Azospirillum brasilense: one gene and its partner. The protein of the gene in region 1 binds, or shares a complex with, the protein of each later gene. Links are inferred from orthologs where the notes say so. Each region holds a gene or a part of one and is shown on either strand. Other genes may lie near its edges.

The links. Proteins that work in one complex are often made in the same cells at the same time.
Region 2: the proteins of trxA (region 1) and trxB are in contact, whole or in part, in a crystal structure (PDB 1F6M), measured with the Escherichia coli proteins. The link is inferred for Azospirillum brasilense from one-to-one orthologs.

The regions. Positions count from the first base shown.
Region 1 is NZ_CP059449.1:1,200,671-1,207,960, forward strand. The notes cover bases 2,380-5,073. They hold trxA (thioredoxin TrxA), read right to left. Parts: upstream 4,042-5,073; coding sequence 3,718-4,041; downstream 2,380-3,717. Other genes in these bases: H1Q64_RS05755 (low molecular weight protein-tyrosine-phosphatase), read left to right, coding at 2,380-2,412; H1Q64_RS05760 (DUF1127 domain-containing protein), read right to left, coding at 2,423-2,620; gcvA (transcriptional regulator GcvA), read right to left, coding at 2,728-3,624; addA (double-strand break repair helicase AddA), read right to left, coding at 4,253-5,073. Outside these bases: H1Q64_RS05740 (metallopeptidase family protein), read left to right, coding at 88-501; H1Q64_RS05745 (uracil-DNA glycosylase family protein), read right to left, coding at 503-1,093; cobB (Sir2 family NAD+-dependent deacetylase), read right to left, coding at 1,108-1,869; more of H1Q64_RS05755, read left to right, coding at 1,939-2,379; more of addA, read right to left, coding at 5,074-7,290. UniProt on the Escherichia coli protein: Participates in various redox reactions through the reversible oxidation of its active center dithiol to a disulfide and catalyzes dithiol-disulfide exchange reactions.
Region 2 is NZ_CP059449.1:1,505,532-1,510,796, forward strand. Bases 2,298-5,265 are described here. They hold trxB (thioredoxin-disulfide reductase), read right to left. Parts: upstream 4,291-5,265; coding sequence 3,304-4,290; downstream 2,298-3,303. Other genes in these bases: H1Q64_RS07160 (Dps family protein), read left to right, coding at 2,298-2,662; H1Q64_RS07165 (DoxX family protein), read left to right, coding at 2,816-3,271; H1Q64_RS07175 (2OG-Fe(II) oxygenase), read right to left, coding at 4,438-5,082; H1Q64_RS07180 (2OG-Fe(II) oxygenase), read right to left, coding at 5,108-5,265. Outside these bases: H1Q64_RS07145 (elongation factor G), read right to left, coding at 1-20; H1Q64_RS07150 (ketopantoate reductase family protein), read right to left, coding at 267-1,190; H1Q64_RS07155 (cache domain-containing protein), read left to right, coding at 1,438-1,929; more of H1Q64_RS07160, read left to right, coding at 2,195-2,297.

The DNA.
Region 1 (7,290 bases):
TCGATTGTGGATCAAATCGGTGTTCCGGTCCGCCTTCCGGTTTAGCGCCGCTTGGCCTGGGCGGCAAGCGGCGCTACCTTCCCCCGTATGATGCGCAAACCGGCACACACCCACACCGTTCCCCCCTCCACCCCCGACCTCGAGCGGATGGCCGAGGACGCGTTGGAGACGATTCCGCGGGAACTCCTGGCCCCCATCGCCAATCTGTCGATCCATGTCGAGGATTTCCCCGACGAGGAGACCGAACGCGAGATGGAGCTGGAGAGCCCCTTCGACCTGCTCGGCCTCTATCGGGGCGTCGATATGACGCGGCAGAGCGTCGCCGACCTGCGCAGCGGGCCGGACATGATCTTCCTCTACCGCCGCCCGATCCTGGACTACTGGTGCGAGACGGGCGAGGACCTGTTCGCCATCGTCCGCCACGTCCTGATCCACGAGATCGGCCACCATTTCGGCCTGTCGGACGAGGACATGGAGCGCATCGAGGCCATGGAGGGGTGAGTCACCCGTCCAGAGCCTCGTCCACGCGGCGGCGCAGGGCAGGCACCAGCTCCGCGTCGAACCAGGGGTTCTTCTTCAGCCACGCGGTGTTGCGCCAGCTCGGGTGGGGCAGGGGCAGGAACTCCGGCAGGTAATCCCGCCACGCCGCCACCGTGTCGGTCATCGTGCGTCGGCGGCGGTTTCCCAGATAGTGGGCCTGCGCGTAGCTGCCGACCAGCAGGGTCAGCCGCACCCCGGTCAGGGCGGCGCGCAGAGGCGGGTGCCAGAGCGGCGCGCATTCCGGGCGCGGCGGGTAGTCGCCGCCCTTCGGCGCCGTGCCGGGGTAGCAGAGCCCCATGGGGACGATGGCGATCCGGCTCTCGTCGTAGAAGGCGTCACGGTCCATGGCCAGCCACTGGCGCAGCCGGTCGCCGGACGGGTCGTTCCAGGGAATGCCGCTGGCGTGCACCCGCGCGCCCGGCGCCTGCCCGACGATCAGCAGGCGGGCGGACGGGCTGCCGCGCAGCACCGGGCGGCAGCCGTGCGGCAACACTCCCGCGCACAGCCGGCAGGCGCGGGCCTGCTCGAACAGTTCCTTCAGGTCACCAGTCACCTTCAGGTCACCAGTCAAAGGCTCAGCAGCTCGGTCACGAAGGCCGGGACCAGCTCGGTCGCCGGGCCGTTGACGGAGTCCGCGAACAGGCTGGCGCCCGCCGACGGCTCCAGGTTCAGCTCCACCGTCAGGGCGCCGGCGTTGCGCGCCTCGGCCACGAAGCCGGCGGCGGGGTAGACGTTGCCGGAGGTGCCGATGGAGACGAACAGGTCACAGGCGCCCAGCGCGCGGTAGATCCGCTCCATCTGGTAGGGCATCTCGCCGAACCACACCACGTCGGGGCGCATGCCGCCCTTGCGGGTGCAGGACGGGCAGACGTCCTCCACCGACAGGTCGCCGGTCCAGTTTTCCACCTTGTTGTGGCAATGGCGGCAGAAGACGGCGTTCAGCTCCCCATGCATGTGGATCAGCGTTTGCGACCCGCCGCGCTCGTGCAAATCGTCGATGTTCTGGGTGACCAGCAGCAGGTCGCCTTTCCAGCGCCGCTCCAACTCGGCCAGCGCCCGATGGGCGGCGTTCGGCTGCACCGCGGGGTCGCGCAGGCCGCGCCGCCGGTCGTTGTAGAAGCGGTGCACCAGAACCGGGTCGCGGGCGAAGCCCTCCGGCGTGGCGACGTCCTCCAGATCGACCTTGGCCCAGATACCGTCGGCGCAGCGGAAGGTGTCCAGGCCGGATTCCTTGGAAATGCCGGCCCCGGTCAGGATGACGATGGAGTCGGTCGGCTTCAGATGATTGGCGATGGTCGTGATGGCGGCGGTCATATTGGCGATGGTCATGGCGCCCTGGCGGGTTCGGGGAACGGCTGCTAGATCTCGGACCGGGAAAGCAGAGAGGAGGAGGCCGGGATGGTCAAGGTCCTGTTCGTGTGCACGGGCAACATCTGTCGGTCGCCCACCGCGGAAGGTGTGTTCCGCGACCGGGTTCGGCAAGCCGGTTTGGCGGGCCGCATCGGCACCGATTCGGCGGGCACCCACAGCTATCATGTGGGAGAGGCGCCCGACCCGCGCAGCCAGCGCGCGGCCAAGGCTCGCGGGGTGGATCTGTCGGACCTGCGCGCCCGCAAGGTGACCGCGGCGGACTTCGTTGACTTCGACTACATCCTGGCGATGGACGGCGGGCATCTGGCGCAGTTGCGGCGCATGGCCCCGCCGGACAGCCGGGCGACGGTCGCCCTGTTCCTCGATTACGCCCCCGACGCACCGAAGCGCGAGGTGCCCGACCCCTATTACGGCGAGGGGCTGCATTTCACCGAGGTTCTGGACCTCTGCGAGGCCGGGGCCGAGGGGCTGTTGGAGGCGATCCGGCGGGACCGTCTGTAAACCGCGACCTTCACCGCCAGAGAGACTTCTGCGCCTCGGTGACGGCGTCGTAGCGGGTGATGCCGATGTCCCGCAGTTCATAGTCGGAGAGGGACAGCAGGGCGTCGCGCTGGCGGCGCTCCTCCCGGAAGCGGGCGATCCAGGCCAGCAGCGTGTGAAGGCGGTGTGCCGGTGACGGTGCGGTGCGGGGGAGGACGTGCAGGGTCATGGTGACCTCCGGGGGGTGCGATGGAAGCACCAGCATCGGGCTGTCCCCGCCGCTCCGGCAAACGGGACCTTTTCATCGTCGGGTGAGCGGATTTCACCCGAAGCGGGTCACCGCCCCTGAGCGAACTCCGCCCGCATCCAGGAGCGGAAGGCGGCGACCTCCGGGCGGCGCAGGCTGTCTTGGGCGGTGACCAGCCAATACGCGCTTTTCGCGCGCAGGCGCGGCCCCATCACCTCGACCAGCTGGCCGGACGCCAGCTCCGGGTCGATGGTCGGGCGCCGTCCGATGATGACGCCCAGCCCGCGCACCGCGGCGTCCACCGCCATATGGATCGCGTCCAGCCGCAACCCGCGCTTCAGCCCGTCGTCCAGCGCCGACGGCGGCAGGCCCGCCGCCTCGGCCCAGGCGGTCCAGTCCTCCGACACGTCGGCGACGTGGAGCAGCGGGACGGTGGCGAGGTCGGCGGGGCAGGCGATGCGCGCCGCCAGGGCGGGGGCGGCCACCGGGACGAGATCCTCCTCCATCAGCTTCAGCGCGGCCAGACCGGGCCAGTCGCCACGGCCCAGCCGGATGCCGGCGTCGATGCCGTCGCGGGGGAACTCGACCACCCGGTGGGCGGTGTCGAGCGCCACCGTGATCGCCGGGTGACGCTCCTGGAAGGCGGGAAGGCGGGGAATCAGCCAGCGCAGGGCGAAGGTCGGGGCGGCGCTGACCGACAGCCGCCCGTTGGGCTTGCGGCCCGGCACGCTTTCCGTCGCCAGCGCCAGCGACTGCAGCGCGTCGCGCACGCGGGGCAGATAGGCGTGGCCGGCGGGGGTCAGCGACAGGCTGCGGTTGCCGCGCAGGAACAGTTCCACCCCAAGCCAGTCCTCCAGCGTCTGGATGCCGTGGCTGACCGCGCTGGGGGTAAGATGCAGCTCTTCCGCCGCCGCCTTGAAGCTCTGGTGGCGGCCGGCGGCCTCGAACAGGCGCAGGGTGTTGAGGGGCGGCAGTCGGTAGGCCATGGTCCGCGCAGTCTCCGACAGGCCGCAAGGCCGCGCAAACAAAAAGCCCCGCCGGAGGGGCGGGGCTTTTCGATCGTCCGGGGACCGCTTGGCTCAGAGAGCCTCGTCGACCCACGTGAACAGGGCGGTCTTCGGCAGGGCGCCGATCTTGGTGGCGGCGACGTTGCCGTTCTTGAACAGCATCAGCGTCGGGATGCCGCGCACGCCGTACTTGGTCGGGGTGCCGGGGTTGTCGTCGATGTTCAGCTTGGCGACGGTGACCTTGCCGCCATACTCCTTGGCGAGGTCGTCGAGCGCGGGAGCAATCATCTTGCAGGGGCCGCACCACTCCGCCCAGAAATCGACCAGGACCGGACCGTCGGCCTTCAGCACGTCCTGCTCGAAGCTGTCGTCGGTGACCTTGATGGGATCGCTCATGTGACCTCTATGCCTGGGTTCAGGGGCACCGCCGCGCCGATTTTCCACCGGCGGCGGACCCATCCCTCATCGGTGGAATTTGGCAAAATGTATGACCGACCCCCCTCACCGGTCAAGCCGGGGCGCGAATGCGGTCTCGTCAACCCAATCCGCCGCCCCGTGCAACGCGGCCGGGGGTGAAAAGTTCCAAAGGCGGACTATCGCGCGCGCCTCACTCCGGAAGTTCCATCAGGGCCGGGGTGTCGGTCCACAGCAGGACGCAGCGCACGGCCTTGTCCGGGTAGATGGCGCGCAACGCCGCGCGGTAGGCCTCCATCTGGCGGACATAGACGGGCGGCACATCCTCCGCCCGGACGGGCGGCGGGCGGTTGGTCTTGTAGTCGACGATCCACACCGCGTCCTCCTCGATCACCAGCCGGTCGACCCGGCCCGACAGGGCGCGCCCGGTCACCAGACCGACCACCTCCACCTCGGCGCGGGAGTTGGGGCCGAACAGCCGGGCGAAGCGCGGATCGGTCAGGACGCGCATCGTTTCGGATGCGATTTCATCCTGGCGCTCCGCCGTCAGCTCATGCCCGGGGCGGGCGAGGTAGCGTCGGGCGGCAGCCTCCCGCGCGTCGGGCGGCAGGTCGGGCAGGGTCTGCATCAGCCGGTGGATCAGCAGGCCGCGCTTGAAGCGCGCCCCGTCGTCCTCGCCGAGCGGGGAGCGCATCGCCGGCTCGTCCCCGTCCGGACGGGAGGGGGTGAGGGGGCGCGACGGCTCCGGCTCCTCCGGGGCGGCGGCGGTCAGCCAGGGCGGGGCTTCCTGCGCCGCCAGCACGCGGCCGGCCCCGGCGCCGTCCGGCTTGGGCACGGCGGTCTGCGGGTCGGCCAGCCGCCAGCCCTCGCCGCTCCAGCCGTCCGGGCAGAGGGTGGAGAAGTCGAAGGGGTGCGGCACGCCGATCTCGCCCATCGCGGCCTCGACCAGCTTGTACCAGCAGGCCTCCGACGGCTCCTTCTTGCCCTGGTAGCCGCAGACGTACAGCCGGTCCTCGGCGCGGGTCAGGGCGACGTACAGCAGGCGCCTGTACTCCTGGTCGCGGCGGCGGTTGGCGCGGGCGCGCGCCTCGGCGCACAGCGCGTCCTCCTGCGAGCGGCGGGCGGCGAAGAGAGGGACGGTACAGCCCTCGTCGGGCCAGAGGATCGGCGGGCTCTGGGTCGGCGTGCCCAGCGTGTCGGGCAGGAAGACGATGGGCGCCTGGAGCCCTTTGGAGCCGTGCACCGTCATGATGCGTACGCGTCCGCCGCCCTGCTCCAGCTCGCGCTTGATCTCCGCCTCGCTGGCCGCCAGCCAAGCCAGGAAGTTCTGCAGCGAGGGCGGTTCGGTCTTCTCGAAGGCCAGGCATACGGCCAGGAATTCGTCCAGCGGGTCCTGGGCGTCGGGGCCGAGCCGCTTCAGGAGGGCGCGGCGGCCCGACCCGTCCGGATCGGCTGGGCAGGGGGCGGCCAGCAGCCCGGCAAACAGCTCGTAGGGCGCCAGAAAGTCGGTGCGGGCGAGCTGGCCGCCCAGATAGCGGCGGGCCGGGCGGTAGGCCGGGTCGTCCTCCGCCTTCGCCACCAGCGCCCGCCACAGCGTGCCGCGCCGCCCGTGGGCGAGGTCGAAGAGCTGGTCCTCGGTCAGGCCGATCAGCGGCCCCTTGAGGACGGTGGCCAGCGTCAGGTCGTCTTCCGGCAGCAGCAGGAACTCGCACAGCGCCATCAGGTCCATGACCGCCAGCTGCTCGGTCAGCACCATGCGGTCCACGCCGGCCACGGGAACGGCGCGGTCCTTCAGGGCGCGCACCAGCTCCGTCACGAAGGCGGTGCGGCGGCGGACCAGCACCATGACGTCGCCGGGCTGGATCGGCCGGCCGCGCGACTCGAGCGACTCGCCGCGCTGGGTCCAGTCGCGGATGGTGTCGGCGATGACCGCGGCCAGCCGGGCCGACGGCGAATCGGCGGCCTCGCGCTCCACCGGGGGCGCCCAGGCGGGCGGGTCGGCGGCCTCCGCCGGCTTCACCGGGGGCCACAGCTCGACCAGACCGGCATGGCCGCGGCGGAAGGCGCGGTGGCGGATCACCGGGTTCGTTTCGGACGCGACACCATCCTTGGCGCCGTCCAGCCGGAACACCGCATCCACGGTCTGCAGCACGGTGGCGGTGGAGCGGAAGGAGATGTCCAGTTCGACCGCGTGCCAGTCGCGCTCGGCCGCCTTGGCGCGGGTCTGGAAATGGCGGCGCATCCGGGCGAATTCGGCGGGATCGGCGCGCTGGAAGCTGAAGATCGACTGCTTTTCGTCGCCCACGGCGAAGACGGTGCGCGTCGTCTCGCCCCCGTCCCGGGCGCTGAGGCCGGCGAAGAACTCCTCGGCGATGGAGCCGACGACCTGCCATTGCTCCGGGTTGGTGTCCTGGGCTTCGTCGATCAGGATGTGGTCCAGCCCGCCGTCCAGCTTGAACAGCACCCAGGGCACGGCGGGCACGCCGTCCTTGCCGCGCAGCAGCGCGTTGGCCGACAGGATCAGGTCGTCGTAGTCGAGCAGCGCCTTGGCCTTCTTCTTCGCCTCGTAGGCGTGCAGAAGGGCCTCGGCCAGGGTCAGCAGGGCGGTGGTGGAGGCGGCGACACCGGCCGAGCGAACCCGTTTCATCAGCGAAACGAGCCGCTCCGCCTCACGCTCCAGCGCCGTCAGGGCGGCGGGGAAGGATGTGGCCGGCTTCTTGGTGATCAGGGTCTTGCGTGCACCGCCCTCCGCCGTCAAGAAATGGCGGGCGTAGATCTGGAAGGCGCGCACACGGTTTTCCGCGGCGTCGAGCCAGCTCTGGATGCCGACTCCGCGCTCCTCGTCGGTCTTGCTGCCGGTGGACAGCGCGCGGCAGGCGTCGCGCAGGCTCGTCCCGTCGAAGGCGTGGTCGGCGCAGGCCTCGCGCAGGATCGCCGCCTCGGTGATGCCGGGCGGCACGCCCAAAGCCTCGTGGACCGCGTCCACCGCGCCGTCCAGCCCGTGAAAGCTCTCGAACAGGCGCTGGATCCGCCCGCGCTCGCTGGCCAGCTCGGCCAGGATGTCGGCGAACTCCTCGGCGTTCAGCTCGGCGGTCAGGCGGGCCATCGCCTTGCCGAGCGGGCTGTCGGGGGCGGCGCGCCCGGCGTGCAGCACCTCGTCCCGCGCCTCGGTCAGCAGGCCGGCGGCGGTGCGCTCGTCCATCACCTCGAAATGCGGGGCGAGTCCGGCCT
Region 2 (5,265 bases), 300 kb from region 1 along the record:
TGGATCTGAGTATGGGGCATGCACACCTCCCGTATGGCGTCTTCCCGAGTGGGCATCGGCCGGAACGCCGGGTGGCCTGGGTGGGCCGGGTGGGACGCTGTGGCCGGAATCACCGGCGGCGCGCATGGCCCTGACAGGGTGCCGGACTGGTCCGGTGCTTTAAAAACAGTGCCTTTTCAAGGTTATGGTCCACCCGTGGCGGGGGACGTGTCGATGGAAAAAAGGGGCGGCATGACGTCACGCCGCCCCCGCTGGGGTGTCCTTCCTCAGGGCGGTCCGTCGGCGTAGGGTGCCAGGGCCGCCGCGACCACCCGGTGGACGGGCGTCGGCACCCCCAGCTCCGAGCCGAGCTGCACCACCGCCCCGGACAGCCAGGGCAGCTCCAGCCGCCCGCCCCGCGTCAGGTCGTTCAGCATGGAGGAGGTCATGGCGGGCGGCAGGCCGTCGAGCAGCGCCTCGACGCGGGCGACGATGCCGGTGCCCAGATCGATGTCGCGGGCGCGGGCCAGCCGGGCGACCTCCGCCACCGCGTCGAGGAACAGGGCGCGGCTTTCCGGAACGCGGCGGATCACCCCGGCGGGCTGGCGGGTCAGCGCGGTGACCCCGCTGAAGGGCGCCAGGAAGGCGAACTTCTCCCACTGCGCGCGCAGGATCGCCGCGGACAGCACCGCCTCGAACCCGGCCGCCTCGGCCAGAGCGTGGAAGGCGGTCAGCCGGGGCGAGGGGCGCCCGTCCAGTTCCCCGTAGGTCAGGCGGGCCAGCGTCCCGGTGTGGCGGATCACGCCGGGGGCGGCGATGGTGGCGCCGATGTGGGCGACGCCGCCCGCCACATGCTCCCGCCCGAGGAGCTGGCACAGCGTGTCCATCCCGGTGACGCCGTTCTGCACGGTGACGACCACGGTGCCCGGCTTCACCAGGGGGCGGCAGGCCTCCGCGGCGCGGTCGGTGTCCCACAGCTTGACGGCGAACAGCACGAGGTCGACCGGCCCGACCTCCGCCGGGTCGTCGGTCGCGCGGACGTCGGTCAGATGCAGGGGGGCGGCCTCGCTCTTGATGCGCAGGCCTCCGCGGCGGATGGCTTCCAGATGCCGGCCGCGGGCGATGAAATGCACCTCGGCTCCGTGGGTCGCCGCGAGGCGCGCGCCGAAATAGCCGCCGACCGCGCCCGCCCCCATGATTGCGATGCGCATGCGATGCTCCTCCCAAATACGGTCCGGGCCGGCGCGCACCGTTGGATGGGGCCGAGGGATCGGCAGAGGCCGGGCGTGCCTTCGTGGTGCCGGACGCTGGGGACAGTGTGGCCCGCGCGGAACTTTGCGGCAATAGGCCGCAGGATTGGCGGATTGCCGGAGGCCGACTTTCTTTCGACAGTGGGCGAACCGATCGGCGCCCTTTTCCGCATGACGTTCCCGCATTGGCCGGTCCGGGGGATTTGCCATGAGCGCCTTCGTCCGAGTGCCGCCGCTCCGCGTCCTACGGGGCTTGCTGACCGCCCTTCTGATCGTAGCGCTCCACCCCGCGGGTGCCCACGCCCAGCCCGGTGATCCGGAGCGGGAGCAGGTCCGCGCCGTTGCGCTGAAGGCGGCGGAGCTGATCGCCGCCCGGGGGCTGGAGGCCGCGGCGGCGGCGTTCAACCGCGACGGGGAGTTCAAGCACGGGGCGCTCTACGTCACGGTCATCGACTTCGCCGGGGTGTGGAAGGTCTATCCGCCGCGGCCCGCCGGGGTCGGGGTCAGCGTGATCAACGTGAAGGACCCGGACGGCCGCGACATCGTCCGCGACATCCTGTCGGTGGCGCGGGACGCGGGCGAGGGCTGGGTGGAATACCGCTGGCTGAACCCGGCCAGCGACCGGATCGAGCCGAAAACCACCTTCGTGAAACGGGTGCCGGGCCAGGATCTGGTCGCCTATGTCGGGCTGTACCATTGACGCCGTGGGGCCGCGCGTTCGGGGCGCTCGATACCGATGCCCGATCCCGATGCTTGATACGGATGCTGTTGCGGCGCACATCTTGACCCGCACCGGGTGCGCCCAAGCTTGTCGGGGTGGCCTTCACGGCATGCCGGGGCATGCGGGTTGCGCAGGGCTGCTTTTTAGAAAGTTTCTAAAGTAGGGTCTTTACCCGGGGCGCAGCGGGGCGTAGCCTCGATTGCAGCCAAGAATGGAAGACAACCCCTCGGAGGATTGAGAAACCATGCAGATCGACATCGGGATCGCGGAAGCCGACCGCAAGGCCATTGCCGAAGGCCTGAACAACGTGCTTGCCGACACCTTCGCCCTGTACCTGAAGACGCACTCCTTCCACTGGAACGTCACAGGGCCGATGTTCAACACGCTCCACACCATGTTCATGACCCAGTACACGGAGCTGTGGACCGCCCTGGACGAGGTGGCGGAGCGCATCCGCGCCCTCGGCTATCCGGCGCCGGGCAGCTTCTCGCAGTTCACCAAGCTCGCCTCGATCAAGGAGGAGCAGGGCGTTCCGAACGCCCAGGAGATGCTGCGCCAGCTCGTCGAGGGACATGAGGCCGTCGCCCGCACCGCCCGGAAGGTCTTCCCGACCGCCGAGGAGGCCAACGACCAGCCGACCGCCGACCTGCTGACCCAGCGCCTGCAGATCCACGAGAAGACCGCCTGGATGCTGCGCTCCATGCTGGAGTAGTCGGCGCTGAACAGCAGTTTGCGATTTGATGGGGCGCCGTCCTTCGGGGCGGCGCCCCGTCCTTTTGGGGCCAGACAATACAACAGGGGGCGAAACAAGAGGGTGGCGGCACGCGTTCTTAAGGGATGTCCTATGGACGCGGGAGAGGGCGCCATGACCTCCTACAATTTCGACCGGACGCGGGGAGCGGACCGCGAGGCGACGGGCGCGCAGGACGCGCTGCTGCTGGCCGCAAGGCTTCTGATCGGAGCGATCTTCGTGGAAAGCGGCTTCGGCAAGCTGATGAATCTCGGCGGCTTCGCTGAAAGTCTGGGCGGGCAGGGGCTGCCGATGCCGATGCTGCTGGCCGCGCTGGGCGGTGCGGTGGAGTGCTTCGGCGGGCTGGCCGTGGTGCTGGGAGCCTGGACGCGGCTGGCCGCCGCGGCGTTGGTCCTCTTCACCATCATGGCGACGCTGATCGCTCACCGCTACTGGACCTACCCGCCGGAGGCCCAGGGGATGCAGCGCATCCAGTTCATGAAGAACCTCGCCATCATCGGCGGCTTCCTCGCGCTGATCGCCTCCGGGGCCGGGCGGTTCAGCGTCGATGGGATGATGCATCGGCGGTAAGAGGGGACCGGTCGCCCGGCCCCGCCAACAGTTTACCAATTGCCCGCCGGGCTCGGCTCGCCCTCGTGGTGGGCCAGCCAGCGCTCGGCCTCCAGGGCGGCCATGCAGCCCATCCCGGCGGCGGTGACGGCCTGCCGGTAGATCTTGTCCTTCACGTCGCCCGCGGCGAAGACGCCCGGCACGTTGGTGGCCGTCGAGTCGGGGGCGGTGACGATGTAGCCCTCGGAGTCGGTCTCCACCTTGCCCTGGAAGACGGCGGTGGCCGGGACATGGCCGATGGCGACGAAGACGCCGGCCACCGGGATCACCCGCTCCTCGCCCGACTTCACGTTCTTCACGCGCACGCCGGTGACGCCGCGCGGGTTGCCCAGCGAGCCGTCGCCCTCGCCGACGATCTCCTCGACGACGCTGTCCCAGACCACCTCGATCTTGGGGTTGCGGAACAACCGGTCCTGCATGATCCGTTCGGCGCGGAAGCTGTCGCGGCGGTGGATGACCGTCACCTTGGAGGCGTGGTTGGTGAGGTACAGCGCCTCCTCCACCGCGGAGTTGCCGCCGCCGATCACCGCGATCTCCTTGCCGCGGAAGAAGAAGCCGTCGCAGGTGGCGCAGGCCGACACGCCGAAGCCGCGGTAGATCTCCTCGCTGGAGATGCCCAGCCAGCGGGCCTGCGCGCCGGTCGCGATGATGACGCTGTCGGCGGTGTAGGTGTCGCCCGAGTCGCCCTTGCAGACGAAGGGGCGCTGGCTGAAGTCGACGTCGGTGATCAGGTCGAAGACCATCTTGGTCCCGACATGCTCCGCCTGCTTCTGCATCTGCTCCATCAGCCACGGCCCCTGGATGGGGTCGGCGAAGCCGGGATAATTCTCGACGTCGGTGGTGATCATGAGCTGGCCGCCCGGCTGCATGCCCTGCACCATCAGCGGCTGCAGGTTGGCGCGCGCCGCGTAGATGGCCGCGGTGTAGCCGGCAGGACCGGCGCCGATGATGAGAACCTTGGTGTGGTGGGTGCTGGGCATCGCTCTGTCCGTCACGATCTGATCTGACGCGGACCATAGGGCCGCGCCGAACATATGGTCCAGTTCCGGCGCGCTGTCATCGGAAAGCCTGCCATGCCGGCCCATCATGGGGACGATGTTTCACCCCGACCGCCCGGGGAATGCCCCTCAATAGTGGGCCGGCGCGGCGCCCTTGCGGTTCTTCAGCCAAGCGCCGACGCGGTGGCGCCACTGCTCGTGCCAGATGTAGACGCTGTTCCGGACCCAGTTCATCTGCACGGCGCGGCGCCGGCCCTCGAAGGAATGGTGCCCGTGCCAGGAGGTGTCGGAGCGGCGGAAGCACAGCAGCGTGCCCTCGTCCGGCGGCACCTCGGCGGCGTAATCCTCCATGTTCGGGCTGCGCAGCACGCGCAGGCGTCCGCCCGACGCCTCCCAGGGCGGATTCATGTAGATCAGGACGGTGACGATCTTGCTGGCCGAATCGGGGTGGATCTTGCCGTCGGTCGCCCGGCACATGCCGCGGGCGGTGAACATGGTCGGGTAGCGCGACAGGTCCAGCCCGAACTTCTCCGAAAAGGCCTGGCAGACCGCCTCGCCGCGCAGCTCCCCGATCAGGGCGTCGAAGGCCGGCCCCTGCGGGAAGACGCCCAGGGGGATGGAGCCGGGCTTGTCCACCTTGGGGTAGTCGCGGTGCAGGGCCTCCAGATGCTCCCGCTTCACGAAGCTGGGGACGCAGAGGAAATCGAACGGCTCGTGCTGCAGCGGGGTGGCGCGGAAGCGGTCCAGATCCAGCAGGGAGGTGGGCATGGACATGGGGCGGTCTCCAGACGGCAGCAATTCAGGCCACGGGCGTGTCGGGGAAGGCCAGCTCGTGGCGCGCGCGCCATTCCGGGCCGACATAGTTCACGATGATCGACTTGCGCACGCCGCGGATCGGGCGCGGGGCGAAGCCATGCCACGTGTTCGTTCCGGGAACGAAGACCAATCCCCTGTTGA